2 linked regions of the Humidesulfovibrio mexicanus genome follow. The protein of the gene in region 2 interacts with the protein of the main gene of each other region in a pairwise test. Links are inferred from orthologs where the notes say so. Each region holds a gene or a part of one and is shown on either strand. Other genes may lie near its edges.

Region 1 (5,847 bases), on a different replicon or contig from region 2:
GTCGGCGCCCATGACGTGGGCGATGCGCTTGGCCGTGTCCCCGATGCTGACCTCGAAGCCGCTGCCCACGTTGACGACCTCGCCCACGGCGGCGTCGCTTTGCGCCACGGCGACAAAGCCGCGCGCGGTGTCGGTGACGAAGTTGAAGTCCCGCGTGGGGGTGAGCGCGCCCAGCTTGATGCGCCGCTTGCCCGCCGCGATCTGCGTGATGATGGTGGGGATGACGGCGCGGGCGCTTTGCCTGGGGCCATAGGTGTTGAAGGGCCGGATGACGGCCACGGGCGTGCCGAAGGCGGCGTGGAAGGACAGGGCGATCTGGTCGGCGCCGATCTTGGTGGCCGAATAGGGCGACTGGCCTTGCAGGGGGTGCTCCTCGGTGATGGGCACGAAGCGCGCGGTGCCGTACACCTCGCTGGTGGAGGTGTGGACCACCTTCTGCACATCGAGGTCGCGGGCGGCCTGCACGATGTTCAGGGTGCCGGTGACGTTGGTCTGCACGTAGGTGTCGGGCGAGTGGTAGGAATAGGGGATGGCGATGAGGGCGGCCAGGTGCAGCACCACGTCGCAGCCGCGCATGGCCGTGCGCACGCCGTTCGGGTCGCGGATGTCGCCGGGGAACACGTCCAGGCTCTTTTTCAGCTCCGGCTCGAAGCTGTCCAGCCAGCCCCAGGAGGAGAAGGCGTTGTAGTGCACGAAGGCGCGCACATCCACGCCCTGGCGCAGGAGCATTTCCGTGAGGTGCGAGCCGATGAAGCCGCCCGCGCCGGTGACGAGGATCTTCTTGCCTGTGAGTTCCATGCTAGTCCTTTCCGCCTTCCACCATGTCCCAGGCGAGCTGCGTGTTCGTGTCGATGTCGCGGGCGGCCGCGCGGCCAAGGAGCCCCTCGAAGTGCTCGGCCAGGATCTGCCCGGTGCCGGGCCGCTTGACCCAGAGGTTGGCCTTGGACAAGGCCTCGCCCTTCTTGACGGGCGCGATGGTGACGCAGCTTGCGTAGGCGAAGTCGATGGTCACCTGTTCCTCTGGCAGCACGCCCTTTTCCCCGCCGCGCGCCTTGTGGATGATGGCGCTGCCCTGGATGAGCTGGCGCATCTCCTCCGGGTCCATGGACAGGAACACGTCCGGTCCGGGCCAGCTTTTGTCCGAGGTGAAGTGCCGCTCCAGCATGGAGGCCCCCAGCGCCGCCGCGCCCAGGCAGGGGTAGATGGTCAGGGTGTGGTCGGAGAGGCCCGCCACTGCGTCGGGGAAGGCCTCCATGAGCTGCACCATGGCCCCCAGGCGCACCTTTTCCGGCGGGGTGGGGTACATGCTGGTGGTGTGCATGAGCCCGAAGGGAACCTTGTGCCGCCTCAGGATCTCCACGCTCTTGCGCACGCTGTCCATGCCGTTCATGCCGGTCGAAAGGATGACCGGCTTGCCGAAGCCGGCGATGTGGTCGATGAGCGGGTAATTGTTGCACTCGCCGGAGCCGATCTTGTAGCCGGGCACGCCCATGGACTCCAGGCGGTCGGCCGCGGCGCGGGAAAAGGGCGTGGACAGGTAGATCATGCCCAGGCTCCGCACCAGGTCCATCAGGCGGCGCTCCTCGGCCTCGGAAAGCTGGCAGCGCTCCATGATCTCGTAGATGGATTCCTTGGCGTTGCCCGGAATGACCGTTTTGGCCTGCGGGCTCATCTCGTCCTCCACCACGTGGCACTGGAACTTCACGCACTCGCAGCCCACGGCGTGCGCGTCGCGCACCATGCGTTCGGCCTTGGCGTAGTCGCCCTCGTGGTTGATGCCGATCTCGGCGATGACAAGCGGGGCGTGGTCCGGTCCGATTGCGCGTCCGGCCAGGGTGATTTCGGGCATGGGCTTGCTCCTTTCCTGACTCGCGTCAGCGTGGGCGGACGATAGAGAAAAGGGGGCGAAGAATCAAGACGGAGGCGGTCCTCCGCCGGGGCTACCGCCGCCGCGCGCCCAGGCCGATGCCGACCAGCGTGGCGGCCACGCCCAGAAGCTCGGCCAGTCCGGCGGGCCGGGCGAAGAAGGCCAGGTCCCACACGTAGGCCAGGGCGGGCTGCAACAGCAAAATAAGCCCGGCCAGCGACATGCGCGTATCGCGCAGCCCGCGCGAGATGAGCGCCCAGCCCATGAGCTGAGAGGTGATGCCGTAGCCAGCCATGAGCAGCAGGGGCATTCCGAGGGGCAGCAGCGGGCTTTCCCCGCGCACCAGCAGCACGGGCAGCAGCAGGGCCGCGGTCATCAGCGAGTTGGCCGTCATGACGGCCAGCTGCGAGCCGTCGCCGCACAGGGCCATGCTGCGGCCCAGGGCCAGGATGAACCCGGCATAAAAGAGGCCGGAGAACAGGCCGAAGAGCACGCCCCAATGATAGTCGGCCCCGGCGCTGGCCCAGGCGGGCGCGACGATGGCCAGAAGCCCGCCCATGGCCAGGGCCAGGCCCGCGAAGAAGCGCAGCCCAGGCCGCTCCCCAAGGAACACGATGCCCCAGGCCGCCAGCACGAAGACCTGGAAGTTGCCGAACAGCGTGGACAGCCCAGGCCCGATGTACAGAATGGACAGGTGCCAGCACACCAGATCTCCGGCGAAGAAGCCCGCGCACGCAAGGGACCACCACCAGCCCGCGCGCGGCATGGCCGAAAGCCTGGAGCGCGGCTCGCGGCTGGCAAGGCTGGCCAGATAGAGCCCGACCCCGCCGATGAGCACCCGGTGGAAGGCGGCCGCATCGCCGCCCACGCCGTAGGGCGCGGCCAGCTTCACGAACAGGGGCGAAAAGCTGATGAGCACCGCTCCGAGAACAAGACGCCACATGGCTCAGCCCCCTTCTTCCCGCACGCGCGCGGCCCAGCAGGGGGCCAGGGGCAGGCGTTCGGCCAGATGGACGCCCGCTTGCGTCACCCGCGCGCGCCAGGCCCACAGCTCCACCCCGGCGCGCAGGGCGCGCACCAGCCCGGCGGCGTACTGCGGGTCTATGGCCTCGGCCGGGGCGAAGCAGTCGCCGTCCGGCCGCTGCGTCAGAAAGAACAGCGCTGCCCGGCAGCCCTCGCTCCGCAAACGCACAAGCTCGTCCAGGTGCTTGCGGCCGCGCTCGCTGGCCGCGTCCGGGAACTGGGCCTGGCCGTCCTCCACAAGCGTCACGTTCTTGCACTCCACATAGAGCGGCGGCAGGCCGGGGCCTGTCAAAAGGGCGTCCAGGCGGCTGGCGCCGGTTTTGGCTTCAGGCGCAAAGCCCGTGTAGGCGAGGGCCTCGGGCAGCAGGCGCGCGCGCCAGGCCGCGGCCAGCAGACGGTTGGGGCTCAAGGTGTTCACGCCCACCCAGGCGGGGGGTTCCCCCCTGTGCCCGCCGGGCAGGGCCAGGGCCTCCAGGGTCCATTGGAGCGCGCGCTGCGGCCCTGTTGCCCGCTGCGGCGCAGGCGAGAGCAGGGCCTGGGTTCCGGGGCGCAAAAGCCCCAGCATGGAGCCGGTGTTGTTGGTGTGCGCGCGCAGCTCCGCGCCGGTGTGCGGGTCCACGGTCACGGCGGTGAAGCGTTTTTCGCGGCGCACAAAGGCGGCAACGCGGCAGCCGGGCGGGTAAGGGAGCAGCAGCGCGCCCGAAGCGCTACACATGCCTGGGGCCTTTGCCGCCGCCTGCCCTGCCCTCGGCGGCGGGGTCGCGGCCCACGAGCAGAAGCCCCTCGCCGGGATAGGCGCGGCGGTCTTCCGGCCGGGTGGGTGCGACGGGCTCGGGCCACGCTCCGGGCACGGGCTCGGCCCCCTGCCGGGCCAAGGGCGTGGGCGCGCTGTCGGCCATGACGGGCTGCGCGCGCAGATCCACGCCGGGCGCGGGCACGCTGAACTCCACAGCAATGTTGTTGGGGTCGAAGGAGTACAGCGAGCGGATGAAACCGTGGTCCACCACCTCGGACACCCAGAACCCGGCGGCGTCCAGGCGGTCGCGCAGCTCCCACAGGGCGTTTTCGTCCTCCAGGCCGAAGGAGATGTGGTCGAAGGTGAAGGGGCCGCGCACGGGCGCGCCGTGGTCCTTGTCCGGCCCTGGCTCCACGCCGGGCCATTCGAAGAAGGCGATCATGTCCTGGGCGCTGATCTCGAAAAAGTAGTGCCGCGAGCCGGGGTGGCCCAACCCGGCCACCAGGCGCATCCCCAGCAGGTCGCGCCAGTAGCGGATGGTGGCGTCCATGTCGCCGGTGGCCATGGCCAGGTGATTGATGCCGGTGAAGCGCATGGTGGCCTCCAGGCCGCAGGGGGCGGGCTGCGGCGGCTATTTCGTGACCGTGACCTTGACCTGCTTGAAGATGTCGGGCCTGAGGTTCGGCTCGGGCTTGCGGATCTTGATGACGACATCGCACTCGCCCTCGGCCAGGGCGGTGAAGGTGTACCGCACGCGCCGTCCGTCCTCAAAGGGCTCGATGCCGTCCAGGCGCAGCAGGACGGGATCAAAGGACGTGCCCGCGAACACGTAACCGGAAAGGCCGGGATCGCGCATGTCGAGCGCAAGCAGGCTGCCTGCGGGCACGCGGGCCTCGTGCTGCTGCTCGCCGTCCAGCCGCATCTCCACATTTCCGCTGCCGCCAAGCATCCTGGGCATGTGCGCACAGCCCGCCGCCACAAGCGCCAACGCCAGCGCCGCCAGGGCCAACACGGCGAAACGCCGGGCCAGCGCGCTGACCGGGAATGAACGGAAGGGACGCATCAGAGCGAGGGGGGACGGCGTCATGGCGGCTCCTGAGGGGGTTGGTGTGGTCGCACCGCCTGTGTAGCGCGCGCCGCCCACGGGGGCAAGCCGTGCCCTGGCCCGGGAAAAGAGGTGGGGCCGGTTGCCCGGCCCCGTCTGGCGAGTGGGAGAGGAGGATGCGTTTCGGGGAAGGAAGAGGAGGATAGGGAAAGCGCTGTCCGGGTGTTCGTCTCGGAATGCGCGGAGTCCTACTGTTGGGGGCGCAACTGGGATTCCAGCCAGTGGCGGACGTTCTGGTCGGGCGGATACACGCCCTTAAGCCCGCCGACCGACTGCATGAACTCCCGGGCCAGATCGTCGGGCAGCTCCACTTCGGCCAGTTCCCTGGCTTCCTCGGAATTGCGCCGCACCAGAATGGCCCTGGGCTTGCTGTCCCAGGTGTAGACCACGAAGTAGTTGCTGTAGTCGGCCTTGGACCGCACGGGCTGGTGGTCCGCCCGCCAGGAGTTGTTGCCCCATTCCAGGTACAGGGTCACGGCATCCCAGGGAGTCATGCTCCAGTCGATCTCAAGGTCGCGGTAGGTGTGCAGGCTGGCCATGGTTTCCTCCTTGCGTCTTGATGTGAACAGTAATCTTTCCTGATAAGATGTCAAGGCTTTCACGAGCCATTTTTTTGGGTGCCTCCGCCCGGTTTTTGGAGTAGGCAACGTGCTGCGAAGAAACGCATTGCCGTGTCGCGGCAGAGGTTTGACGCAGGCGTGCGCCTGTGCCAGAACCGGTTCGCGTCCGAGCGCAACACCTGAAACACATCTGCGAGGTTGCCATGGAGATGACGGACATCTTGCCTGCGAAAGAGTGGGCAAAGCTCGAACAAGACATTTACGACCGTTATGGCGTGAGCGCGCACGCACACAACAAGGACGGCGCGCCCTTCACCGGACGCGAGCTGTGGGGCAACCGGCTCTGCCCGGCCCTGCGCAAGATTCCCGGCGCGGGCACGGGCATATGCGCCGTGGTGAACCAGGCCGTCCGCGCCGAGGCCCGGCAGACCGGCAAGAGCGTCATCACCGAGTGTGACGCCGGGTTGATGCTGATCGCCGTGCCGGTGATCGTCGATGGCGAATTTCTCGGAATGCTGGGCGGCTGCGGCGGCCTGTGCGACGGCGCCGAACCCGA
Region 2 (5,767 bases):
CTTGGCCGCCGTGTCGTACCGCCCGGCCAGGGTGGCCGCCGCGGCAAGCTCCAGCTGGGCGGTGGGCGCAAGGCCCGCGGGGGCGTCCTTCAGGAATTCTTCAAGCGCCTGGGTGCGCGCGGCCGCATCGTCCTTGTCGATGAGGACGACGCCGAGCTGGTCGCCGGCCTTGGCCACCTGGCTTGCACGCCACTTTTCAACCCCTGCGTACCCGGCGGCCGCAAGGATGATCAGCCCGCAGCCTATGGCGATGGGTTTCAGGTTCGTGACCAGGAAGTCGAACAAGCGCTGGGAGGTGTCGGGCACGGCCCGCTTGATCTGCTCCAGCTGGTCAACGGCCAGGGGATTGACGTGCGGTTCGTTCTGCTCTGCGGGCTTCTTCTCGTCCATTCGGGGGAGCTCCTTGGAATCATGGGTGGCGCGCGCTGCGGCTTGCGGTCGGCACGCGCGCGTGCGGACCCAGGAGGTTTACCCAAAAATGTCAATCAGGTCAAAGGGCAATCCCGAAGCCGCCGCAAATATCTTGACAGACTGTGTAAAATCTTGGGAAATTGGAATAAAATCTGACAATTTTGCGCAGTGCCGAAGATTCTCCGTCGGCCGCGTTGACTTGGGTGCGCTTCAAGGGTAGCCAATCCAAGGCCCCGCGCTCGCCGTGGCCCGGACCCCTTTTCGCAGCACTGGGAGGATTTATGGACATCGCCGCAGAAATGCGCGCCATGGCGCAGGCCGCGCGCGCCGCATCCCGCCGTCTGGCCGCGGCGGAGGGCAGCGCCCGGCGGCAGGCCCTGCTGGGCCTGGCCGACCTGCTTGGCGCGCGCGCCCAGGCCCTTTTTGCCGCCAACGCCCGCGATGTCGACGCCGCGCGCGCGCGCGGCCTTGACCAGGCGCGGCTCGACCGCCTCGCCATCACCGAGGGCGTGCTCGGCTCCATGATTCAGGGGTGCCGCGAGGTGGCCGCCATGAGCGATCCCGTGGGCGAGATCGAATCCATGAAGAAGCGGCCCAACGGAATGCTGGTGGGGCGTATGCGCGTTCCGCTCGGCGTGGTGGCCATGATCTTCGAGTCGCGGCCCAACGCCCTGGTGGACGCAGCCGCCCTGTGCATCAAGAGCGGCAACGCGGCAATCCTGCGCGGCGGCAGCGAGGCCTTCCATTCCCTCTCCGCCCTCGCCGCGACCATCCACGACGCCCTTGAGGCCGCCGGACTGCCGCGCGAGTGCGTGCAGACGCCGCCCACCGCCGACCGCCAGGCCGTGACGGAACTCCTCAAGCTCGACGAGTACATCGACGTGGTGATTCCGCGCGGGGGCGAGGGGCTTATCCGCGCCGTGGTGGAGCAGGCCAAGATGCCGGTCTTGAAGCATTACAAGGGCGTGTGCCACACGTTTGTGGACGAGACCGCCGATTTGGCGCGCGCTGTGGACATTGTGCTGAACGCCAAGGCGCAGCGCCCCGGCACCTGCAACGCCCTGGAGTGCCTGCTGGTCCACCGGGCCGTGGCCGGAACCTTTCTGCCCCTTGTGGCCGAGAGGCTCGGTGCCGCAGGGGTGCGCTTCAAGTGCTGCCCGGAGGCCTTGCCCCTGCTGGCCGCCCGGTGCACCACTGCGGAGGCCGCCCAGGACGACGACTGGGGCCGCGAGTTCTTGTCCCTGACCCTGGCGGTGAAGGTGGTGGCCGACCTGGACGAGGCCCTTGAGCACATCGCCCGCTTCGGCTCCAACCACACCGAGGCCATTCTGACCGAGAGCCACAAGAACGCCATGCGCTTCACCCGCGAGGCCGACGCCAGCATGGTGGCCGTGAACGCCAGCACGCGGCTCAACGACGGCGGCGAATTGGGTCTCGGGGCGGAGATCGGCATCTCCACCACCAAGCTGCACGCTTACGGCCCCATGGGGATTCTGGAGCTCATGAGCGCCAAGTTCGTGGCGCTGGGCCAGGGGCAGATCAGGCAATAGCACCGCGCATTCTCCGGCGGCCGCCCGGCTGGAGACTGCTTCACACCCATTGCGGGCGGCACGCGAAGAGGACTTCACCAGTGAGCAGGATCGGAATTCTGGGCGGCAGCTTCAACCCCATTCACGCTGGACACATGCGCATGGCCGTGGAGGCCCGCGAAGCCATGGGTCTTGACCGCGTGCTGCTGATGCCGGCGGGCGAGCCGCCGCACAAGCCCGTGGACGGGATGCTGCCCTTTGCCCACAGGCTGCGCCTGGTGGAGCTTGCCGTGCGCGGGGTGAGCGGCCTTTCGGCCAGCGGGTTGGAAGGCACCCGTCCCGGCCCCTCCTATACGGTGGAGACGCTCTGCGCCCTGCGCGAGAAGATGCCCGGCGACGAGCTGACCTTCATCATGGGCAGCGAATCCTTCCTGGCCTTGCCGAACTGGCTGCGTGGCGTCGAATTGCCGGGCCTGGCCTCGGTGGCCGTTGGCCTGCGTCCAGGAGTCGATGCGCAGGGCCTCATGGACTTCGCCCGGACGCGCTGGCCCGGAACGCAGGAACTTGGGCCTGGGCACATGCGCTTCCCGACCGGGACCGAGCTGCGTCTGGTGTCCATGCCGGTGTTCGAGGTGAGCGCCACGGACGTGCGCCGCCGCTGGCGCGAGCGCCTGAGCCTAGCCATGCTGGTGCCCCAGGCCGTGGAGGAGATTCTTGAGCGCGGCGGCACGGCGTACGAACAGGCCTGGGGGCAGCGGGGCGAAGGCTAGCCGCCGGGGCTTCCCGCATTCCCAACCGCCATGCGGCCGGTGCGCAGCCCTGGCCTCCGCTCCGTCCCTGCGCGTTCAGCCACAAGGCCAGCGGGTCGCCCCGCTGGCATCGTGACTGGCGATTTTCCCTCTCGTTTTCGCGCGGCGTTTGCTCCTGCATGGCAGGAGGGGCGCAAGGCGGTTTCTTCCTTCTTGCGGCTAGGCCTTGGCCGTTTCGCCTTCCTTCTTGAACACGATGAGCGGGCAGTTCTTGCAGATGTCCGCGCCGGGGAACGGGTGGCCGATGCGGGTGATGGACGCTCCGCCCTTTTCGGCCACGCGCGCGGCGATGCGCGCGGCGATGTCCGCGATGTGCGCGCCGGGGATGAACACGTTGATCTCGCCGCGCTCGGTCTTGCCCGCGTTGTAGCTGCCGCTGCAGGCCAGGGAGATGTTGGCGAGTTTCGAGTTGAAGGTTTGCACGCAGCCGCCGCAGGCCGCGGAGTTCATGCAGAAAGACGGCTGGAAGGGATGCACGTTCTGGGTGGCCATCCAGTCGTCGACAAGGTGATAGGCCTGCATGTTGTCGCAATAGAAATGCACCACGTCGGGCACGCCCACGGCCAATGCAAGCGGGCTTACGGCCACGGCCAAAAGCGTGCCTTCGGGCAGTCTGGGCTTGGTCTCCACGAAGCGTTTCGCCTGCTCCAGGTCGGCGCAGTACTTGGCGTGGCTCTTGACCTCGGCTTCGTCCATCCCCTTCCAGCCCATCACGAACTGGGCGTTGGTGCAGCCCATCTTGTCCTTTTCCACCAGGACGGGAATGCCCTCCATGCGCGCGCCGATTTCGGCCTGGCAGAAGGTCACGGGCTTTACCGGCGCGTAGTGGGGCTGGCTTTTGCGGAAAGCATCCAGATTGGCCTGGTCGAAGAAGTATGTGACGGCCACGGGATAGTGCATGAGCCGCAGCTCGCGCATGAGCAGTTCCTGCATGGCGGCGAAATCGGGTGTGGACATGGGGGCTCCTTTGCCGCACCGGTCGCCGGGCGGCGTTACTATGTTTTTTCTAACATATGTTTTTTGGACGAAACCGTCAACGCGGGGAAAATGATAGGCCGCCCCCTCCCCTGCGCGAGGGGAGGAGGCGGTCGTTGGGAATCCGCGCCGGGGGCGCGCTATTCCGGTATGGTCGGGGTTGCGGCGAAGCGCGGCTCGTGCAGGGGCAGCAGGATGTCCGCCGCGTTCTTGACCTTGAGGATGTTGTCATAAGCCTGGTAGCTGTTCACCACGGTCCCGCAGGGGATGACCTCCATCTCCATGGCGCGCACTTCCTTGGGGGGAAAGAGGTTCTCCATGATGATGCAGAAGCCGGTGATGGCGGCCACGCCCTTTTCGGTGTCCACCAGCACGGTCATGCCGCCCTCGGTGTGGGCCGGGGTGTGCATCACGCGTACGCCGGGCACGATCTCCGCATCCCCCGTGAGCGCCACCACCTGGCCGTTGTCCTCCACGTCGGTGATGTAGTCCTCAAGATAGCGGAAATCCAGGGGGTGCGGGTCGTGGATGCGCTTGAGCTCCGCCTCGTGCACGTAGAACGTTGCGTTGACGCACTTGTAGTCGTTTTCGCAATGGTCGTTGTGCAGGTGGGTATGGACCACGATGTCGATGTCCTCCGGCTTGAGGCCGTACAGGGCCAGCCCTTCCTCGAAGGTGTAAATCTTGCCGCCGATGGCGGCCTCGCGCTCCTGGCTGACGATGGGCTTCATTTCGCCCGTGTCCACAAGGATCTTCTTGTCCCCGCCTTCCAGGTACCAGCAGTAGATGGGGATGGTGTACGGCTTTCCGTAGGCGTGCTGGTAGGTCATCATGCCGTGGTCGAATATCTTGGTGCCCATGACGATGGGGTGGATCTTGAACGTGGACACGTAAGCCTCCTTGTTCGGCGCTGTGGCCGGGCATATTCGTGCCGCCCGCCGTACGTTTCCGTAACGGTAGCACTCCGGACGGGCAGGGGCAACGGTGCGGTTGGGCGCAGTCGATACTATAGGAATGAATCCTGATAATGAAAGGGGCGATGCCGGGATTTCCCATTGCGATCCGCATGACGGCGGCGGAACCGCCCGGTCCATCCGCCGCGCCGCGCCTTAGCCGCCGTCCCGGTCGCCTTCGGCCCCGCCGTCCGCGCCGGAAGCGCTGGAGCCGAGCCAGCCCTTGCGCCGGAAGAACAACACCATGCCCGCCACGGTGAGCGCCATCACCGCGAGCACCACATAATAGCCGTACGCGGTCTCCAGTTCCGGCATGTGCCGGAAGTTCATGCCGTAGAGCGAGGCCAGAAAGCTCAAGGGGATGAAGATGGTGCTGATCATGGTCAGCACCTTCATGGTCTCGTTCAGCTTCAGGCTGGCGTTGGAGAGGTACAGGTCCAGCATTCCGGAGAGCATGTCGCGGAAAGTCTCCACCGTGTCCATCACCTGGATGGTGTGGTCGTAGAGGTCGCGCAGGTAGAGCACGGTGGCGTCCTCCACCAACGGCGGGCCGAGTTTCTCCAGTCGGGCCAGCACCTCGCGCAGGGGCCACACGAAGCGCCGCAGGAACAGGGCTTCGCGACGCAGGCCGTGGATGGTGGCGATGTCCCTGGGCGAGGGCGCGCTGAGCAGCGCCTCCTCCACCTCCTCGATGTCCTCGCCCATGCGCTCCAGAACCACGAAGTAGTTGTCCACCATGGCGTCCACCAAGGCGTACAGAAGGTAGTCCGGCCCGCTTTTCGCCAGCTTGCCCGTGCCGGAAACCAGCCGTTTGCGCACCTCGCCGAACACGTCGCCGCCGCCCTTTTCCTGAAAAGTCAGCAGCACGCCGGGCATGAGCACAAAGCTTACCTGTTCGTCGGCGATGGTGCGCGCGTCTTCGTTGTAGCGCAGCATTTTGAGCACCGCGAAGAGCGCGCTGTCCAGTTCGTCGAGCTTGGGGCGCTGGCCCGTGTGGACGATGTCCTCCAGCACAAGGGGGTGCAGGTGGAACAACTCGCCCAGGCGCGTGACGCAGGCCGGGTCATGCAGGCCGTCCACGTTGATCCAG

The links.
Region 1: the proteins of CHB73_RS10480 (region 2) and sfsA interact in binary tests that used the Escherichia coli proteins (3 or more experiments, as listed by UniProt). The link is inferred for Humidesulfovibrio mexicanus from one-to-one orthologs.

What each region holds. Positions count from the first base shown.
Region 1 is NZ_FZOC01000003.1:19,642-25,488, forward strand. What follows is about bases 1,710-4,615. They hold sfsA (DNA/RNA nuclease SfsA), read right to left. Parts: upstream 3,606-4,615; coding sequence 2,814-3,605; downstream 1,710-2,813. Other genes in these bases: CHB73_RS06795 (N-acetylneuraminate synthase family protein), read right to left, coding at 1,710-1,849; CHB73_RS06800 (DMT family transporter), read right to left, coding at 1,941-2,810; CHB73_RS06810 (VOC family protein), read right to left, coding at 3,598-4,221; CHB73_RS06815 (hypothetical protein), read right to left, coding at 4,258-4,615. Also shown: CHB73_RS06790 (NAD-dependent 4,6-dehydratase LegB), read right to left, coding at 1-798; more of CHB73_RS06795, read right to left, coding at 800-1,709; more of CHB73_RS06815, read right to left, coding at 4,616-4,713; CHB73_RS06820 (DVU0772 family protein), read right to left, coding at 4,920-5,270; CHB73_RS06825 (PocR ligand-binding domain-containing protein), read left to right, coding at 5,501-5,847. UniProt on the Escherichia coli protein: Binds to DNA non-specifically. Could be a regulatory factor involved in maltose metabolism.
Region 2 is NZ_FZOC01000004.1:289,444-295,210, reverse strand. Bases 1-2,826 are described here. They hold CHB73_RS10480 (glutamate-5-semialdehyde dehydrogenase), read left to right. Parts: upstream 1-692; coding sequence 693-1,961; downstream 1,962-2,826. Other genes in these bases: nadD (nicotinate (nicotinamide) nucleotide adenylyltransferase), read left to right, coding at 2,042-2,710; CHB73_RS10485 (tetratricopeptide repeat protein), read right to left, coding at 1-390. Also shown: CHB73_RS10470 (DUF169 domain-containing protein), read right to left, coding at 2,909-3,706; CHB73_RS10465 (N-acyl homoserine lactonase family protein), read right to left, coding at 3,865-4,614; magnesium/cobalt transporter CorA, read right to left, coding at 4,834-5,767. UniProt on the Escherichia coli protein: Catalyzes the NADPH-dependent reduction of L-glutamate 5-phosphate into L-glutamate 5-semialdehyde and phosphate. The product spontaneously undergoes cyclization to form 1-pyrroline-5-carboxylate.